DNA from 4 places in the Cupriavidus oxalaticus genome. Region 1 is predicted to be linked to each of the others. Evidence: predicted binding sites of a transcription regulator. Region 1 holds the regulator's gene; each other region holds the start of a gene.
The links. Region 1 encodes sigma-54, which starts transcription at its own class of promoters, with help from an activator protein. Its sites were predicted from a motif close to TGGCANGNAANCTGCTTT; they were not measured.
Positions count from the first base shown of each region.

Region 1 (4,200 bases):
CAACGTTCGCGGCACCATCGTCACCGGGCCATCCCCTGGCCGTACGCCGGGGCCCTGACCCGGTCCGCGCGGCCGCCCGGCCGGCAACGGCCATGCCGCCGCGCGCCCTGCCCGTCCCGCACGACCCGCCCGATCTGCATAACCCGCACCACCACGCCCTCTAGCCACTGCTGCCAACATGACTGCTTCCCTGACGACTTCGTCCCGTCGACACGCCGCCCCGGCCCTGCTCGCCGCGGCCATGGCCTTCGGCCTGCTGCTGGCCCAGCCCGCGCTGGCCGAGCGCGCGGACCGCGACAAGCCGATGGTGCTGGAGGCCGACAACGCCAGCTACGACGACGTCAAGCAGATCTATACGCTGACCGGCAACGTGGTGCTGACCAAGGGCACGATGATCCTGAAGTCGGATGCGGCCGAACTGCGCACCGACCCCGAGGGCTACCAGTTCGCGGTGGCCACCTCCAAGCCGGGCAAGCAGGCCTATATCCGCCAGAAGCGCGAAGGCGTCGACGAGTACATCGACGGCTGGGGCGACCGCATCGAATACGACGGCAAGCAGGAGCTGTCCAAGCTGATCGGCCATGCGCGCATGGCGCGCCTGCAGGGCGCCAAGATGCTCGACGAGATCCGCGGCGCGGTGCTGACCTACGACAGCCGCAAGGAGTTCTACACGGCTGCCGGCGGCGGCGACAACACCTCGGCCGCCAATCCGTCGGGCCGCGTGCGCGCGGTGCTGTCGCCGCGGCAGGACCCGAATGCGCAGGGTTCGGCCAGCGGCTCGCCGCTGGACCTGAAGCCGGCGCCCGCGCCCGCCAACAAACCCTGACGCCGGGCGGGGGCTCGCTGCCTCGCCTGAAACGCTGAACGCCAGACTGTGCCAATGACCGATACCGCCACCATCGCCGAAAAGCCCTCCGTCCAAGCCACGGCCGTCCTCGAAGGCGGCAGCACGCTGGTCGTGCGCCACCTGAAGAAGCGCTACGGCTCGCGCACCGTGGTCAAGGATGTCTCGCTGGACGTAAAGAGCGGCGAAGTGGTCGGCCTGCTCGGCCCCAACGGCGCGGGCAAGACCACCTCGTTCTACATGATCGTGGGGCTGGTGAACCTGGACGAGGGCGATATCGTGCTCGACGGCGACCACATCAGCGGCCTGCCGATCCACGAGCGCGCGCGCATGGGCCTGTCCTACCTGCCGCAGGAAGCATCGGTCTTCCGCAAGCTCAACGTCGAGGAAAACATCCGCGCCGTGCTGGAGCTGCAGGTGGAAAACGGCAAACCGCTGGCCAAGGCCGAGATCGACCGCAGGCTCGACGCGCTGCTCGACGACCTGCAGATTGCGCACCTGCGCAACAACCCCGCGCTGTCGCTGTCCGGCGGCGAACGCCGCCGCGTGGAAATCGCGCGCGCGCTGGCCTCGTCGCCGCGCTTCATCCTGCTGGATGAACCGTTCGCCGGCGTGGACCCGATCGCAGTGGGCGAGATCCAGCGCATCGTCAGCTTCCTGAAGGCGCGCAACATCGGCGTGCTGATCACCGACCACAACGTGCGCGAAACGCTTGGCATCTGCGACCACGCGTACATCATCAGCGAAGGCACCGTGCTGGCCGCCGGGCAGCCCGAAGAGATCATCGCCAACGAATCGGTGCGGCGCGTCTACCTGGGCGAAAACTTCCGCATGTGATGTACCCGCCTGCCCGCAGCGGCAGGCCATTGATTCTCCCCGCTTTCGGCCCCATGATCTCGATATGGGCCAGCCCACTGCCGGCGTCGATCAAGCCGCGACATCGATAGCAATTTCCGTTCCAACGACGGAAAGATGCGCATAAAATAGGTCGCATGAAACCGTCGCTACAGCTCCGCCTCTCCCAGCACCTGGCACTGACACCGCAACTGCAGCAGTCGATCAGGCTGTTGCAGCTTTCAACGCTGGAATTGCAGCAGGAAGTCGAACAGGCGCTCACGGAAAACCCCCTGCTCGAACGCGAGAACGACTGGATCGAAAGCCCGCTGCGCGTGGCCGCCGATGGTTCGGTCAACGTGCAGAGCGCGCCGGCGCCGGCACCCGCCGAACCGCAAGGCAACGGCGAGGCACGCAGCGATGGCGCGGCCGACGACGACAGCTACGGCGACAGCAATGGCGGCGAAGACTATGGCGGCGACTGGAGCCTGGACGACTTCGCGCGCCGCCCGCAAGGCGACGAAGACGAGAAGACGCCGATGCAGCTGCGCGAAGCCGAGCCCACGCTGCGCGAATACCTGATGGAACAGCTCACGCCGCTGAAGATCTCGGTGCGCGACAAGGGCCTGGCCATCTTCCTGATCGAATCGCTCGACGACGACGGCTACCTCGGTGCAACGCTCGAAGAGATCTGCGCCGAACTGCCGGAAGAACTCGAGTTCGAGATCGAGGAATTGCAGGCGATGCTAACGCTGCTGCAAAGCTTCGACCCGCCGGGCGTGGGCGCGCGCAACGCGGCCGAGTGCCTGGGCCTGCAATTGCGCCGGCTGCAGCACCCGCAGCGCGAACTGGCGCTGAACATCGTGCACAACCACCTCGAGCTGCTGGCGGTGCGCGACTACACGCGCCTGAAAAAAGCCCTGCAGGTAGACGAGCCTGCACTCAAGGCCGCTCACGAACTGATCCGCTCGCTGGCGCCCTATCCGGGCCACGCCTACAGCCGCCCCGAAGCCGACTTTGTGGTGCCCGATGTGTTCGTGCGCAAGAGCGGCAGCGGCTGGATCGCGCAGCTCAATCCGGATGTGATGCCGAGGCTGCGCATCAACGACATGTACGCGCAGATCCTGCGCGGCGCGAAAGGCGAGTCGGGTACCGCGGGCCTGCAGCAGAAACTGCAGGAAGCACGCTGGCTGATCAAGAATATCCAGCAAAGGTTCGACACGATCCTGCGTGTCTCACAGGCCATTGTCGAGCGTCAAAAGAACTTTTTCACGCACGGCGAAATCGCCATGCGCCCCTTGGTTTTGCGGGAGATTGCCGATACACTGGGATTACACGAGTCAACCATCTCCCGGGTGACGACCAATAAATACATGGCAACGCCGATGGGTACTTTCGAACTGAAGTACTTCTTCGGCAGCCACGTGTCCACCGAAACCGGTGGCGCGGCTTCATCAACGGCCATCCGCGCCTTGATCAAGCAACTGATAGGAGCCGAAGACCCGAGGAATCCCCTTTCCGACAGTCGCATCGCCGAACTGCTGGGTGAGCAAGGCTTCGTTGTCGCACGTCGCACCGTTGCCAAATATCGCGAAGCCCTGAAGATCCCCGCAGTGAATCTCCGCAAGTCTTTGTAGCCGAGCCCACCGCCTGCCTGGTGAGGCTCTTTCAGAAGGAGAAGCGCTATGAACTTCAAGATCAGTGGACACCACCTTGACATCACGCCGCCGTTGCGTGAGTACGTGGAAACGAAGCTGGAGCGAATCGTCAGGCATTTCGATCAGGTCATTGGCGTTAGCGTGCTGCTCTCTGTCGACAATCACAAGGAAAAGGACAGGCGGCAATATGCGGAAATCAATCTACATCTCAGGGGCAAGGACATCTTCGTTGAAGCGCATCATGAAGACCTGTATGCGGCGATCGACGCACTAGTCGACAAGCTGGACCGTCAGGTACTGCGCTACAAGGACCGCGTGCAAGGCCACGACCGCGAAGCGGTCAAGTACCAGATGGCCGCAGCGCAGATGCAGCAATGAGCGTGCCCGGTGGCCCCGCAGAGGGCCGCTGAATCAAGACTGAACAAGGCAAGCCGCGCATAGCGCGGCTTTTTTGCGCCTGTGGCGCCCGAGCAAAGGCTCGTCACCCGTTTGAGACGGAGTGTTCGCAACGGCCGCGGCAGGGTGTATGCTGCGCCATACATGCAGAGCCGCATCCCGCCCGCGCCCGGTTAAGGTGCGGACGCCAACCGGGGCGGCGCTGCGCTGCACAATCACAGGGAGGCCGCTGCTCTATAATGGCCGGACGCCTCGGCATTGCCGGCGACCGGCAGCCTCCGAGCCACACACTGCCCCGCGGAACGGCGGATCCGCCCGCTAACTGAAATCCTGCGCATCGCCCATGAATCGTTTGGCCAAATTGCTGCCACCCGGCAACATCACCCTCGACGTCAGCGTCACCAGCAAGAAGCGTGTGTTCGAGCAGGCCGGGCTCCTCTTCGAGAACAACCATGGCGTGGCGCGCGC
Region 1 is NZ_CP069812.1:332,285-336,484, reverse strand. It holds gene lptC (LPS export ABC transporter periplasmic protein LptC) at 1-58, shown strand, start outside; gene lptA (lipopolysaccharide transport periplasmic protein LptA) at 179-826, shown strand; gene lptB (LPS export ABC transporter ATP-binding protein) at 881-1,681, shown strand; gene JTE92_RS13905 (RNA polymerase factor sigma-54) at 1,837-3,315, shown strand; gene hpf (ribosome hibernation-promoting factor, HPF/YfiA family) at 3,364-3,714, shown strand; gene ptsN (PTS IIA-like nitrogen regulatory protein PtsN) at 4,076-4,200, shown strand, end outside.

Region 2 (4,200 bases), 200 kb from region 1:
CGGTGCGCGGGGCTCACTGAGCCCTTGCGCGCGCCGCGCGTAGCCAAGCAAAGGATTACAGCATGTCGATTCTGATCAACAAAGACACCAAGGTCATCACCCAGGGCATCACCGGCAAGACCGGCCAGTTCCACACCCGTGGCTGCCGCGACTACGCCAATGGCAAGAACGCCTTCGTAGCAGGCGTGAACCCCAAGAAGGCCGGCGAAGACTTCGAAGGCATTCCCATCTACGCCAGCGTCAAGGACGCCAAGGCCCAGACCGGCGCCACCGTGTCGGTCATCTACGTGCCGCCCGCGGGCGCCGCCGCCGCGATCTGGGAAGCCGTTGACGCCGACCTGGACCTGGTGGTCTGCATCACCGAAGGCATCCCCGTGCGCGACATGATGGAAGTCAAGGACCGCATGCGCCGCGAGAACAAGAAGACCCTGCTGCTGGGACCGAACTGCCCGGGCCTGATCACGCCGGACGAAATCAAGATCGGCATCATGCCGGGCCACATCCACAAGAAGGGCCGCATCGGCGTGGTGTCGCGCTCGGGCACGCTGACGTACGAAGCCGTGGGCCAGCTGACCGCGCTGGGCCTGGGCCAGTCGTCGGCTGTCGGCATCGGTGGCGACCCCATCAACGGCCTGAAGCACATCGACGTGATGAAGATGTTCAACGACGATCCGGAAACGGACGCCGTGGTCATGATCGGTGAGATCGGCGGTCCGGACGAGGCCAACGCGGCCAACTGGATCAAGGACAACATGAAGAAGCCGGTGGTTGGCTTCATCGCTGGCGTGACCGCGCCTCCGGGCAAGCGCATGGGCCACGCCGGCGCGCTGATCTCGGGCGGTGCCGATACCGCCCAGGCCAAGCTGGAGATCATGGAAGCCTGCGGTATCAAGGTGACCAAGAACCCGTCGGAGATGGGCCGCCTGCTGAAGGCGATGCTGTAAGGTCTCTTGCCGTTCCCGCTGCCGCGGGAAGGCCGGACATGTGATGCCCCCGCCCTCCGGCGGGGGCATTGTCGTTTGGAGTGAGTGATTCTGACGCCATGAAACCCCTGAAGATTACAAAATTGAAATCTAATCGAAAGGTTCATCGGTTAAACAGTCATGTCTGCGCTTTCAGACATCCGAAATTCCGTCAGATGACGGGGCGCGCCGTCGCATAGAACCGCCACTACATAGAACTCGAGGAGCCTTCCCGTGGAACTGCTGTCTTCCACCACTTTCTGGATTGCGTTGGGATCGATCATCCTGACCAACATCGTCCTGTCCGGCGACAACGCGGTGGTGATCGCGCTCGCCTCGCGCAACCTGCCGCCCGCCCAGCAGAAGAAGGCCATCTTCTGGGGCAGCGCCGCCGCCATCATCATGCGCGTGGTGCTGACCGTGGCCGCGGTCAAGCTGCTGAGCCTGCCCTACCTGAAGATCGTCGGCGCCGTGCTGCTGGTCTATATCGGCGTGCAGCTGCTGACCGGCGATGACGGCGAGGAAGGGCACGACGGCAAGGACAATATCTGGGCCGCGATCCGCACTATCCTGATCGCCGACCTGGTGATGTCGCTGGACAACGTGGTCGCCGTGGCCGCCGCCGCGCAGAAGGGCCCCGAGGGCAGCCAGCTGATGCTGCTGATCATCGGCCTGGGCCTGTCGATCCCGCTGATCGTGTTCGGCAGCACGCTGCTGCTCAAGGTGATGGAACGCTTCCCGGTCATCATCGTGCTGGGCGCCGCGCTGCTGGGCTACCTGGCTGGCGAGATGCTGGTCAGCGATCCGGTCGACGCCGCCTGGTTCGAAATCCACGTGCCGCACGCCCACCTGGTATTCGGCGCCGCCGGCGCGATCCTGGTGGTGATCATCGGCAAGCTGCTGAGCCGCCGGTCGGCGCAGCCGGCCTGACGGGGGACTGCATCGCACGGAAGGGCGGCCGGTTGGCCGCCCTTTTTTGTCGCCGCCTTGGCGGACGTCCCTTGTCGGTGCGATTTCCAACTAACTCATGTGAGTGATCGCACTTTTTGTCGCTTCGGCAGGTGGTAGTGCGCACAGGTGACAAAATTTGGCGAAAGCGGCGGGCTTTCCTCTGTCGGGTGACGAAATTTGTCGCTTTTTGCTCCCTACGGAAGGGGGATATGGCTGGCACGCTTACTGCTGTCTAGTCCCCCGCGTCACGAAACCGAAGACGTGCAACGCTTAACCAAAATCTCTTCGAGGGGTCAAATCATGCAACGGGTACAAAAACTGAAGAAGCTGGGCCGTCGTGTCCAGAAGGGTTTTACGCTGATTGAACTGATGATCGTGGTGGCGATTGTTGGTATTTTGGCGGCAATCGCGATTCCGCAATATGCCGACTACACCCAGCGCTCGAAGGTCTCGGGTGCTCTGGCTGGCATTTCCGCGACCAAGACTGCGACCGCAATGTGCATCCAGACTACCGGTGCTGCTGCGGGCTGCACCTCCGGCAGTAGCGATATTCCGGCAGTTATTGCCGTTGGTAATGCCGGAGCAACGATTGCCTACGTCGACGGTCTCAGCGTAACGGACGGCGTGATTACGTTGACGACTACGGGGCAAACTACCGCTCCCGCCAATATGGTGATCACTCTGACCCCGAGACTGGCTGGCGGGGCTGTTACCTGGACGATGGCAGGCACTGGTTGCTCTGTGACGACGGCGGGCCGTGGCATTAACTGCGCCGTCAACTAATTCGCATATTGCTTTGCGAGAAAGCGCCTTCGGGCGCTTTTTCTTTGCCCGCACGACAAGCTATCATGCGCCTTTCCCCAAACCAGGCGCCTCAATGCCGCCGTCCCGGACAACCCTCCCGTCGGCTGCCCTCATCGCAGCATTCGTCTTCCCGCTGCTAGTTTCCCGGCATACGCTCCCACTCGCGACGTTCTACGGCGAATGGACCGCCGCATGCTGCGCGCTCGCGCTGGTCGCGTTCCTGGCGCTTCGCAGGCCCGCCACGCCAGCGGCAACCGCGACGATCTCGCTGCCGTGGGTAGCCTTGCTGTTCTGCTGGCTCGCCGCCGTCGGCCTGACACGCACCGCTCTCGGCCACGCCGATATCACCGGTAGCGCGACCCTCACTATCCTGACCCTGTTGCTAGGCGCAGCCGTGACATGCGCCGCATGGTCATACCGTCGCAGTCCAGCATCCGCAACGCTCAACGCCGGCGACACCCTTGCCATCGCCTTCCTGATCGCCGGCCTGCTCGGCACCGTCACGCAATGGGTCCAGCTCTTCCATCTCGAGCACAGCACGTTCGGCCTCGTTTCCACCTACTTCTACGACGACAACCGCCGCCTCTGGGGCAACCTCAACCAGCCTAACCACCAGGCCACCGTGCACGGCCTGGCACTGGTCGCGTCGGTCTGGCTGGCATCGCGCGGCCGGCTGCGCTTCCCGATGTGGCTGGCCGCCGTGGCATTGCTGGAAAGCGGCATCGTGCTATCGGGATCGCGCACCGGCGTGCTGCACGTCGGGCTGGCCGCGGGCTACGCGGTGGTCGCCGCATGGCTGGCGCGCGGCACGCCGCGCGAGGCGGATCCGATGCGGCGCACGACCGGACTGCTGGTGGCCGCGGTCGCCATGATCGTGATGCTGCTGGCGCTGCAGCCAGCGATCCGCGCCGCCGGCCAGTTGCTCGACTGGCGCCTGTTCGACACCATCGCCCAACTCGAAGCCGAGGACCAGATGTCCGCGCGTGGCGCGCTGTGGGCGCATGCGCTGGCGATGTTCCGCGCGCATCCCTGGCTCGGTGTCGGCTGGGGCGAGTTCGGCTGGGCGCAGTTCATGCAGCTGCCGCAGGTCGGCGTGAAGGTGGAGATGTCCCTGCACGCCCACAATGCCGTGCTGGACCTGCTGGCCAAGACCGGCATTGCCGGCACGCTCGGCGTCGGGCTGATTCTCGCAGCATGGCTGTGGCGCGTGGTGCGGGCGCGGCTCTGGCGGGCTGAAAATGGGGAACGTCGCGAGACGGTGCTGATGCTGGCATGGCTGGCAATGCTGTGCGCGCATTCGATGCTCGAATATCCGCTGCACTACCTGTACTTCTTGCTGCCGTTCTGTTTCCTGCTGGGCTGGCTGGAGCCTGCCGCCGCCGGACCGTGGCGCGTCCCGGCCGGCGTGGCAAAGGGCTTGAGCGCGGCATTCACGGCGCTTGCCGTCGCGATCCTGGCAACCATGTGGCAAGACTACCGCCGC
Region 2 is NZ_CP069812.1:534,328-538,527, forward strand. It holds gene sucD (succinate--CoA ligase subunit alpha) at 63-944, shown strand; gene JTE92_RS14825 (TerC family protein) at 1,197-1,892, shown strand; gene JTE92_RS14830 (pilin) at 2,214-2,696, shown strand; gene JTE92_RS14835 (PglL family O-oligosaccharyltransferase) at 2,791-4,200, shown strand, end outside.
Region 2: JTE92_RS14830 (pilin) is a predicted target of sigma-54. The motif match lies at 2,128-2,145, and genes of this name have one in related genera.

Region 3 (4,200 bases), on a different replicon from region 1:
ATGGTGTCGAGCTCCTCGCGCGCGATTACGCCGGCCTGCGTCACGGTGCGGGCGAACAGCTTCAGGCAGTCCTTGTTGGCGCGAATATCGTCGAGCTCGCCGGCGGCGCGGTAGGTCTGCGCATCGCCCTCGAAGTGGCCATAGAAGCGGACCATCTTGCATTCGAGCAGCGACGGGCCGCCGCCTTCGCGCGCACGGCGGATGACTTCGCCGGCGGCCTCGTGCACGGCGAAGAAGTCGGTGCCATCGACAGTCACGCCCGGAATGCCGAAGCCGGCGGCGCGGTCGACGTAGCTGTCCACCGCCGTGCCATAGTCGCGCGAGGTCGACTCGGCATAGCCGTTGTTCTCGATCACGAAGATCACCGGCAGGTTCCACACCGCGGCCAGGTTCAGGCTTTCCAGGAAGGTGCCCTGGTTGGAAGCGCCGTCGCCGCAGAAGGTAATGCCGACCTCGCCCTTGCCGCGAAACTTGGCGGCCAGCGCGGCGCCGCAGATCAGCGGCGCGCCGGCGCCCAGGATGCCATTGGCCCCCATCATGCCCTTGGACAGGTCCGCGATATGCATCGAGCCGCCCTTGCCGTTGCACGAGCCGCCCTTCTTGCCATAGATCTCCATCATCATCGCCACCGGATCCACGCCCTTGGCAATGCAGTGGCCATGGCCGCGGTGCGTGCTGGCGATGCGGTCGCCATCGTGCAGGTGATGCAGGATGCCGACGCCCGCGGCCTCCTCGCCCGCGTACAGGTGGACGAAGCCCGGGATGTCGCCACGCGCGAAGTCCACGTGCAGGCGCTCCTCGAAATCGCGGATGGTGCGCATCTTCCGGTACGCCGTCAGCAGCGTCTCCTTGTCGAGCGGCAGCGCGGCGGAATCTTGTGATGCTCTGGCTGTCATGTTTGTCTCCTTCGTTCTATCGAGGGTTGCACTTCAGGAAAGGCAGGTAAGCAACGGGTTTCTGCTGCGCATCAGCCGATGCTGCGCGGCATAGCGCATGCAGCCCGCCACGTCGATGCTGCGAAAAGCGTGTTCATGCAGGGTCACGGTGACTTCGTCGTCGGGGCCGAAGGCCAGCTCGCGCTCGCCGTCGAGCGCGACGATGCCGCTGCGCTGGCGCACGCGGTGCGGGCGCCCGTGTTCGAGACGTTCCCAGCCCGCGACCGGCACCGTGCACAGCAGTCCTGGCGCGATCGGTGCGCGCAGGTCGAATTCGCCTTCTCCGGGCGCGGCCAGTTCGATCGCCAGCCCGCCGGGATCGCGCCGGCCCAGCGGTTCGAGCAGGCCGGCGATGGCCGACAGGCCGATGGCCTGCGGATCGGCGAACGACACATAGACCGCGGCGAGCGTGTCGGTCTTCCACAAGGCCCGCGCGCCGATGAAGTGCTCGTGCGAGATCACCGCATCCACCAGCGCGATGTCGCGGCGAAAGCCGCCGTCGCCGTCGCGGATGACGATGTCGAGCCGCTTGTTGGAGGCAAGCGCGTGCTTGTCGGGAACGCGTCCGGTGGCGTAGAGCCCGGTGGCGAGGCCGGTGATGGTGGGTTCGCGCATCTCCGGATAGGCGTTGTTGGTGCCGGTCGACAGGCCGGCAATGGGAACGCCGCCGCATTCACGCACTACCGCACGATGGGTGCCGTCGCCGCCGAGCACGATGATGGCGGCCACGCCGGCATCGGCCATGCAGCGCGCGGCGTGCAGCGTGTCGTCGACGCGTGCGGTCACTGGCATGTCGAGGTATTCGACGGCTGGCAGGCCGGAGTCAGGGCCGTGGCCTTGCCGGCGCGCCAGGTGCCGCGACAGCATGACGCGCAGGCCTTCGCGGTCCGGCATCATCAGCACGCGGCCCACGCCGCATGCCGCCAGCGCGGACAACAGGCGCAGCACGATATTGACGCGATCGGCCAGTTGCAGGCTGTTGGCGTTGGCGATCACGCGGCGGATATCGCGCGCGGAAATCGGGTTGGCGATGATGCCGACCAGTGGCGTGCCGGCGCTGGCTGCGTGCCCCATTGCCTGCTCCTGTTGTCATTGTGGTGACAGGCAAATTGCAATGGCTGTGCCAGCGCGCGGAAGCCGCCGCGAGATCGGAAAACATCCCTCCGGCGCAGTTCAACTTAAGGGATAACCCGCAAAATTTTCCATGCTCGGCGCGGCAAACAGCCCAGCGCGACGGTCACGGCGAGACAGGTGTCACAGTGCAGTTGTACAGACTGGACAACCGTATCGCGCAGCAGCGGCCGCAGGTGCGGCCGATTACTTCCGGGAATACCTCGATGTGCAATATTCAATGGTTGGTGACGGCTTCCTGCGCCAGACTCTCCTCCTCAAACAACGACCTGCTTCGCCATGCCGCCGCGAAGCCAATGAGGAGACAGAATGGATACGCGCTGGATCGCAGTGCTGGTGGAGAAGTTCGGCCACAGCTTCAGCGGCTATGACCTGGAAAGCGGTGCGCGCCGCTTCAGCGTGCCGCTGCCGGACTACCCACATGAATTCGTGGTCGACCGCGCACGCCTGCGCGGCTATGTCGGCCACTACGGCGTGCAGACCTTTGCGCATGCCGGCGATGGCGGCGCCGCCGTGTGCTGCGTCGATATCGCCGGCGGGGGGCGTGAAGGGGACCTGGAATGCGCGCCTTATCACCGCATCCATGGGTTGCAGATCGACGCGCGAGGCCGCGTCTATGCCCTGAGCGAACGCGACAACATGCTGCTGGTGTTCGAAGCGCCGTGGGAGAGCCGCACGCCTGCGCGCGCGGTGCCGTCCGGCGGCGTCAAGAGCCACCTGTTCGTACTGACGGGCGACGGACAACGCGCCTACGTCACCAACCTGCTGTCGCATACGGTAACGCTGGTCCACCCCTACGATGCAAGCCGGCCGCCGCGCGCTGCCCACGCCGGCCGGCGGCCTGAAGGCTGCTGCCTGAGTCCTGACGAATCGCTGCTCTATGTCTCAAGCCGCGACGACCATACCATCGCGCGGCTCGACGCCCACACGCTCGAAGTGCTCGGCACGGTCGCCACGGGCGAGGATCCCACCCGACTGTACTGGTCGCCTTGCGACCGCTTGTTCGCGCTCAACTATGGCGAGCGCAGCCTGCGCATCTTCGACCCGCACACGCTGGTCGAGCTGGGACGGGTCGATACCGGCGCCAGGCCGATCGCACTGGCATTCCATCCCGCCGACCCTGGCCGCGCCTGGCTTGCGCTCAACGACCACAGCGTCAGCGAACTGGACCTGCGCACGCTGGCGTTGCGCCATGCCTTTGCCACCGGCAAGGAGCCGGACGGCCTCGCCATCCTGGCGCTGCCGTCCCGATAAGCGTCGGGTTCCACAGACCCGGCGCCGCCACCGCCGGCCGGCACTCATTCCATTTCGCCGCAGCACAGACTCAGACGCTAAAGAAGCCGCCCAAGCAGCCGCCGAAGGCGCCCATGAAGGAGACCCATGACCATCCCGCAGCAAGCGCGAGCCGACAGCGCCGACGCCCTCGATACTCCTGCCGGCACGACGCCCGGCACCGCCACGGCCACCGCCCGAATCCCAGCGCAGCGCTGGTGGCGCATCATCCCGCCCATCCTGATGGTGTGCATCGTGTCATATATGGACCGGGTCAATATCGCCTTTGCCATGCCGGGCGGCATGAACGAGGCGCTTGGCATCGGTGCCGGCATGGCGGGCCTGGCCGGCGGCATCTTCTTCGCCGGCTACCTGTTGCTGCAGGTTCCGGGCGGCAAGCTGGCCGTACGCGGCAGCGGACGCAGGTTCATCGGCTGGTCCATGCTGGCGTGGGCCGTGATCTCTGTGCTGACCGGCCTCGTGCGCAACGAGACCGAATTGCTGGTCCTGCGCTTTGCGCTCGGCGTGGCCGAGGGCGGCATGCTGCCGGTGGTGCTGACGATCGTCGGCAACTGGTTTCCAGACCACGAGCGCGGCCGGGCCAATGCGCTGGTGATCCTGTTCGTGCCGATTGCCGGCATGATTACCGCGCCGCTGTCGGGACTGGTCATCGCCGCGCTGGACTGGCGCTGGCTGTTTATCATCGAAGGTGGTATCTCGGCGCTCTGCCTCGGCGTCTGGTTGGCATTGGCCTGCGACCGGCCGCAGGAGGCGCGCTGGATTTCCACGGCAGAGCGCGATTACGTACTGGCGCAACTGCGCGCCGAGCAGCAACGGGCGGCGCCGGCTGCCGCTGCGCCAA
Region 3 is NZ_CP069811.1:150,276-154,475, reverse strand. It holds gene JTE92_RS00625 (thiamine pyrophosphate-dependent dehydrogenase E1 component subunit alpha) at 1-896, opposite strand, end outside; gene JTE92_RS00620 (ATP-NAD kinase family protein) at 930-2,009, opposite strand; gene JTE92_RS00615 (YncE family protein) at 2,376-3,320, shown strand; gene JTE92_RS00610 (MFS transporter) at 3,447-4,200, shown strand, end outside.
Region 3: JTE92_RS00620 (ATP-NAD kinase family protein) is a predicted target of sigma-54. The motif match lies at 2,044-2,061, and genes of this name have one in related genera.

Region 4 (4,200 bases), 790 kb from region 1:
GTCGGCGTGGAGTTTACCAGCCTGCCGCTCGGTCTCCGCCGACTGCTGGTTGCGCACCATGGCCAGGATCGTCACCACCTCGTCCATGCTCGACACCAGCGAGCGCGGCATGTCGGGGCGCAGCACCAGCAGTTCGGCCACGCGCTGCGGCGTGACCACCGCGCGATAGACCTTGCGGTAGACCTCGAAGCCGGACACCGAGCGCAGCACCGCGGCCCAGTGGTAGAAATCGTTCTGCTCGCGGTTGGGATTGCTGTCGTCGCTGCCCGAGGCCTGGAACTTGACGTCGAGGATTCGCGCGGTATTGTCGGCGCGCTCCAGGAAGGTGCCCAGCCGCATGAAGTGGAAGGCATCGTCCTTGAGCATGGTGCCGAACTGCACGCCGCGCGCCAGGTGCGAGCGGAACTTGACCCATTCAAAAAATCGCGACGGGTCTTCCCTGAGCACGCCGTCGGCGATCATGCGCTGCACGTCGAGCCAGGTGGTGTTGACGGTTTCCCAGACTTCGGTGGTCAGCGAGCCGCGCACCGCGCGCGCGTTCTCGCGGGCCGCGCGCAGGCAACTCATGATCGACGACACATTGGTCATGTCGCGCACCATGAAATCGATCACGTCGTCGCGCGACAGCAAGCCGTACTTGTGGTCGAAGGCCTGCGTCAGCTCGGAGATATCCAGCATGGCCCACCAGCCCTGCTCGGCCACCTCGGCCGATTGCGGCAGCAGCGAGGTCTGGTAGTTGACGTCGAGCATGCGCGCGGTGTTTTCCGCGCGCTCGGTGTAGCGGGCCATCCAGAACAGGTGGTCGGCGGTACGGCTCAGCATGTGGGCTCTCCTCGCATGGCGGCGGCGGGGTTGTTGCCGGTGTTGATTGCGTGATGGGGTGTCGTCGTCATCGTTCCAGCACCCAGGTGTCCTTGGTGCCGCCTCCTTGCGAGGAATTGACCACCAGCGAGCCCTCGCGCAGCGCCACGCGCGTCAGCCCGCCGGGCACCATGCGCACCTCCTTGCCCGACAGCACGAACGGGCGCAGGTCGATATGGCGCGGGGCGATGCCCGACTCCACATAGGTCGGGCAGGTCGACAGCGCCAGCGTCGGCTGCGCGATGTACTGCTCGGGCCTGGACTTGACCACCTCGCGGAAGGCATCGATCTCGGCGCGCGTCGCGGCCGGTCCCACCAGCATGCCGTAGCCGCCCGCGCCGTGGGTTTCCTTGACCACCAGTTCGTCCATATGCTCGAGCACGTACTGCAGGTCGTCGGGACGCCGGCACATGTACGTGGGTACATTATTGAGGATGACCTCCTCGCCGAGGTAGAAGCGGATCATGTCGGGCACGTACGGATAGATCGACTTGTCGTCCGCCACGCCGGTGCCGATCGCATTGCAGATGGTCACGTTGCCGGCACGGTAGACCGACAGCAGCCCGGCCGCGCCCAGCGCGGAATCGTGCCGGAACACCAGCGGGTCGAGGAAGTCGTCGTCGACGCGCCGGTAGATCACGTCGATGCGCTGCGGCCCCTGCGTGGTACGCATGAACAGGTGGTCGTCCTCGACGAACAGATCGCTGCCTTCGACCAGTTCAACGCCCATCTGCTGCGCCAGGAAGGCGTGCTCGAAGTACGCCGAGTTGTACATGCCCGGGGTCAGCACCACCACCGTGGGATCGGCGATCGCCTGCGGCGACACGCCGCGCAGCATGTCGAGCAGCAGGTCCGGATAGTGCGCCACCGGCGCAACGCGGTTGCGCGCGAACAGGTCCGGGAACAGCCGCATCATCATCTTGCGGTTCTCGAGCATGTACGACACGCCGGAGGGCACGCGCAGGTTGTCTTCCAGCACGTAGAACTCGCCCTCGCCGGCACGCACCACGTCGATGCCGGCGACGTGCGCATAGATGTCGTGCGGTACGTTGACGCCAAGCATCTCCGGCCGGTACTGGGCGTTGTTGTAGATCTGGTCGGGCGGGATCACGCCGGCGCGGATGATGTCCTGGCCGTGGTAGATGTCGTGGATGAACCGGTTCAGCGCGGCCACGCGCTGGCGCAGGCCTTTTTCCAGCAGCGCCCATTCGCTGGCCGGGAAAATGCGCGGGATCACGTCGAAGGGGATGGTGCGCTCGGTGCCGCTGTTGGCCTCGTCCTTGTCGCCATAGACGGCAAAGGTAATGCCCACGCGCCGGAAGATCAGGTCCGCCTCGGCTCGCTTGTTGTCCATGGTGCTGCCGGACTGCCGCGCCAGCCAGTCAGCGAAATGCCGGTAATGCGGGCGTACCGCCCCGTCGGGCAATGCCTGCCCTGCCTGGATGACCGTGGGCGCCCCGTCGGCGCGCCAGTCCAGCATCTCGTCGAAAAACCGCCCCGCCATGATGGCCGTTCCTCCATGTAGTGGGCGTCGGGTGCTGCCACTGCCCCGCATCCGGCCGCCCTGGTTTGACCTGGCTGTCCTGCCACAAGCCCGCCGCGCGTTGTTCGGGATGGTCTCCGATGGCATTGGCGCGGCGATGCTGTCGAGTCACTGGCCCTTTCAGCATACCTGTACCGGCGAAAGCCGCAAGCTGGCGGATCGCGGCCGGCACGGAAAGTGAGCTAGCAAGATGTCTGCCAGCGCACGCAAAAACGGCCGCCAGCGTGGCTGGCGGCCGTCATGCGATGGCGCGGTCGATCGCGGGCGGAAGGTTCAGCGAGCGGAAGCCTGCAGGATGGTGTCCACCAGGACTTCTGGCGACTGGCGGATATCGAGCACCAGCGCGTCGCGCGGCGCTTCCAGCGTATCGAACTGGCTCTGCAGCAGCTCGGGATTGAAGAAGTGGTCGGTGCGGGCGGACAGGCGCCCGGCGATCAGTGCGGCATCGCCCTTCATGTGGACGAAGGTCACGCCGCCGTCGGGCGGCGTGAGCCGGTCGCGGTACGCCTGGCGCAGGGCCGAGCAGGTGAACACGTGGGTCCGGCCTTCGGCGCGCGCTGCGTCGATGGCGGCGCGCATCGCCGCCAGCCAGGGCCAGCGGTCTTCGTCGCTCAGCGGGATGCCCGCGTGCATCTTGGCCTTGTTGGCCTCGCTGTGGAACTCGTCCGCGTCATGGAAGCCGCAGCCCAGGCGCTGTGCCAGCAACTGGCCGACCGTGGTCTTGCCGCTGCCGGAAACGCCCATCAGGATATAGATCATGTCTGCTCCGTCGGTCTTGGTATCGTCTTGCTGTCGTGAGGCAGGTGCGTAAGGCTATTGTGCGACGGTTTGCGCCGCCACGGCGGCGGCGGATGCGACTGGCGCGGCGCCGGCATCCGCTTCGGACAGGTCGAGTGCGCTGCCCCCCTCTTCCGCGATGCGCGCATGGCGCCGGAACGCGCCGAACAGGCCGCGCCCGAGGCTGAACCGGGCAAAATCGTCGGCCGGGGCCACCGCCGGCGCGCGCGCCGCGAACTCGCCCTCGTCGCCCAGCCATTGCAGCACGCCTGCCACCGCGTCGACGCGGATGCGGTCGCCGTCGCGCACGCGGGCCAGCGCGCCGCCGGCCAGTGCTTCCGGGCCGACGTGGATCACCGCGGGCACCTTGCCCGACGCGCCCGACATGCGGCCGTCGGTCACCAGCGCCACCTTGTGGCCGGCGTCCTGCAGCGCGCCCAGCACCGGCGTCAGGCGATGCAGCTCGGGCATGCCGTTGGCGTTCGGCCCCTGGAAGCGGACCACGGCGACCAGGTCGCCATTCAGTTCGCCGGCGTCGAACGCCGCCTGCAGCGCTTCCTGGGCATCGAAGACGCGCACCGGCGCCTCGACCACGCGGTGCTCGGCCGCCACGGCCGAGACCTTGATCACACCGCGGCCCAGGTTGCCCTGCATCAGCCGCAGCCCGCCTTCGGGCGAGAACGGCGCCGCGGCGCTGGCAACGACCTGGGCGTCGCCGCTTGCCGTCGCCCCGTTACGCCATTGCAGCACGCCATCGCGCATCACCGGCTCCTGCGTGTAGCGCGCCAGGCCCGGGCCCGCGACGGTCTGCACGTCCTCATGCAGCAGCCCGGCCTGCAGCAGCTCGCGGATGATCAGCCCGGCGCCGCCGGCCGCATGGAAGTGGTTCACGTCGGCGGAGCCGTTCGGATACACCCGCGCGAGCAGCGGCGTGATGCGCGACAGCTGGTCGAAGTCGTCCCAGTCGATGATGATGCCGGCGGCGCGCGCCATCGCCACCAGGTGGATGGTGTGGTTGG
Region 4 is NZ_CP069812.1:1,126,168-1,130,367, reverse strand. It holds gene JTE92_RS17540 (alpha-E domain-containing protein) at 1-822, opposite strand, end outside; gene JTE92_RS17535 (circularly permuted type 2 ATP-grasp protein) at 890-2,365, opposite strand; gene JTE92_RS17530 (gluconokinase) at 2,678-3,163, opposite strand; gene edd (phosphogluconate dehydratase) at 3,218-4,200, opposite strand, start outside.
Region 4: JTE92_RS17535 (circularly permuted type 2 ATP-grasp protein) is a predicted target of sigma-54. The motif match lies at 2,587-2,604, and genes of this name have one in related genera.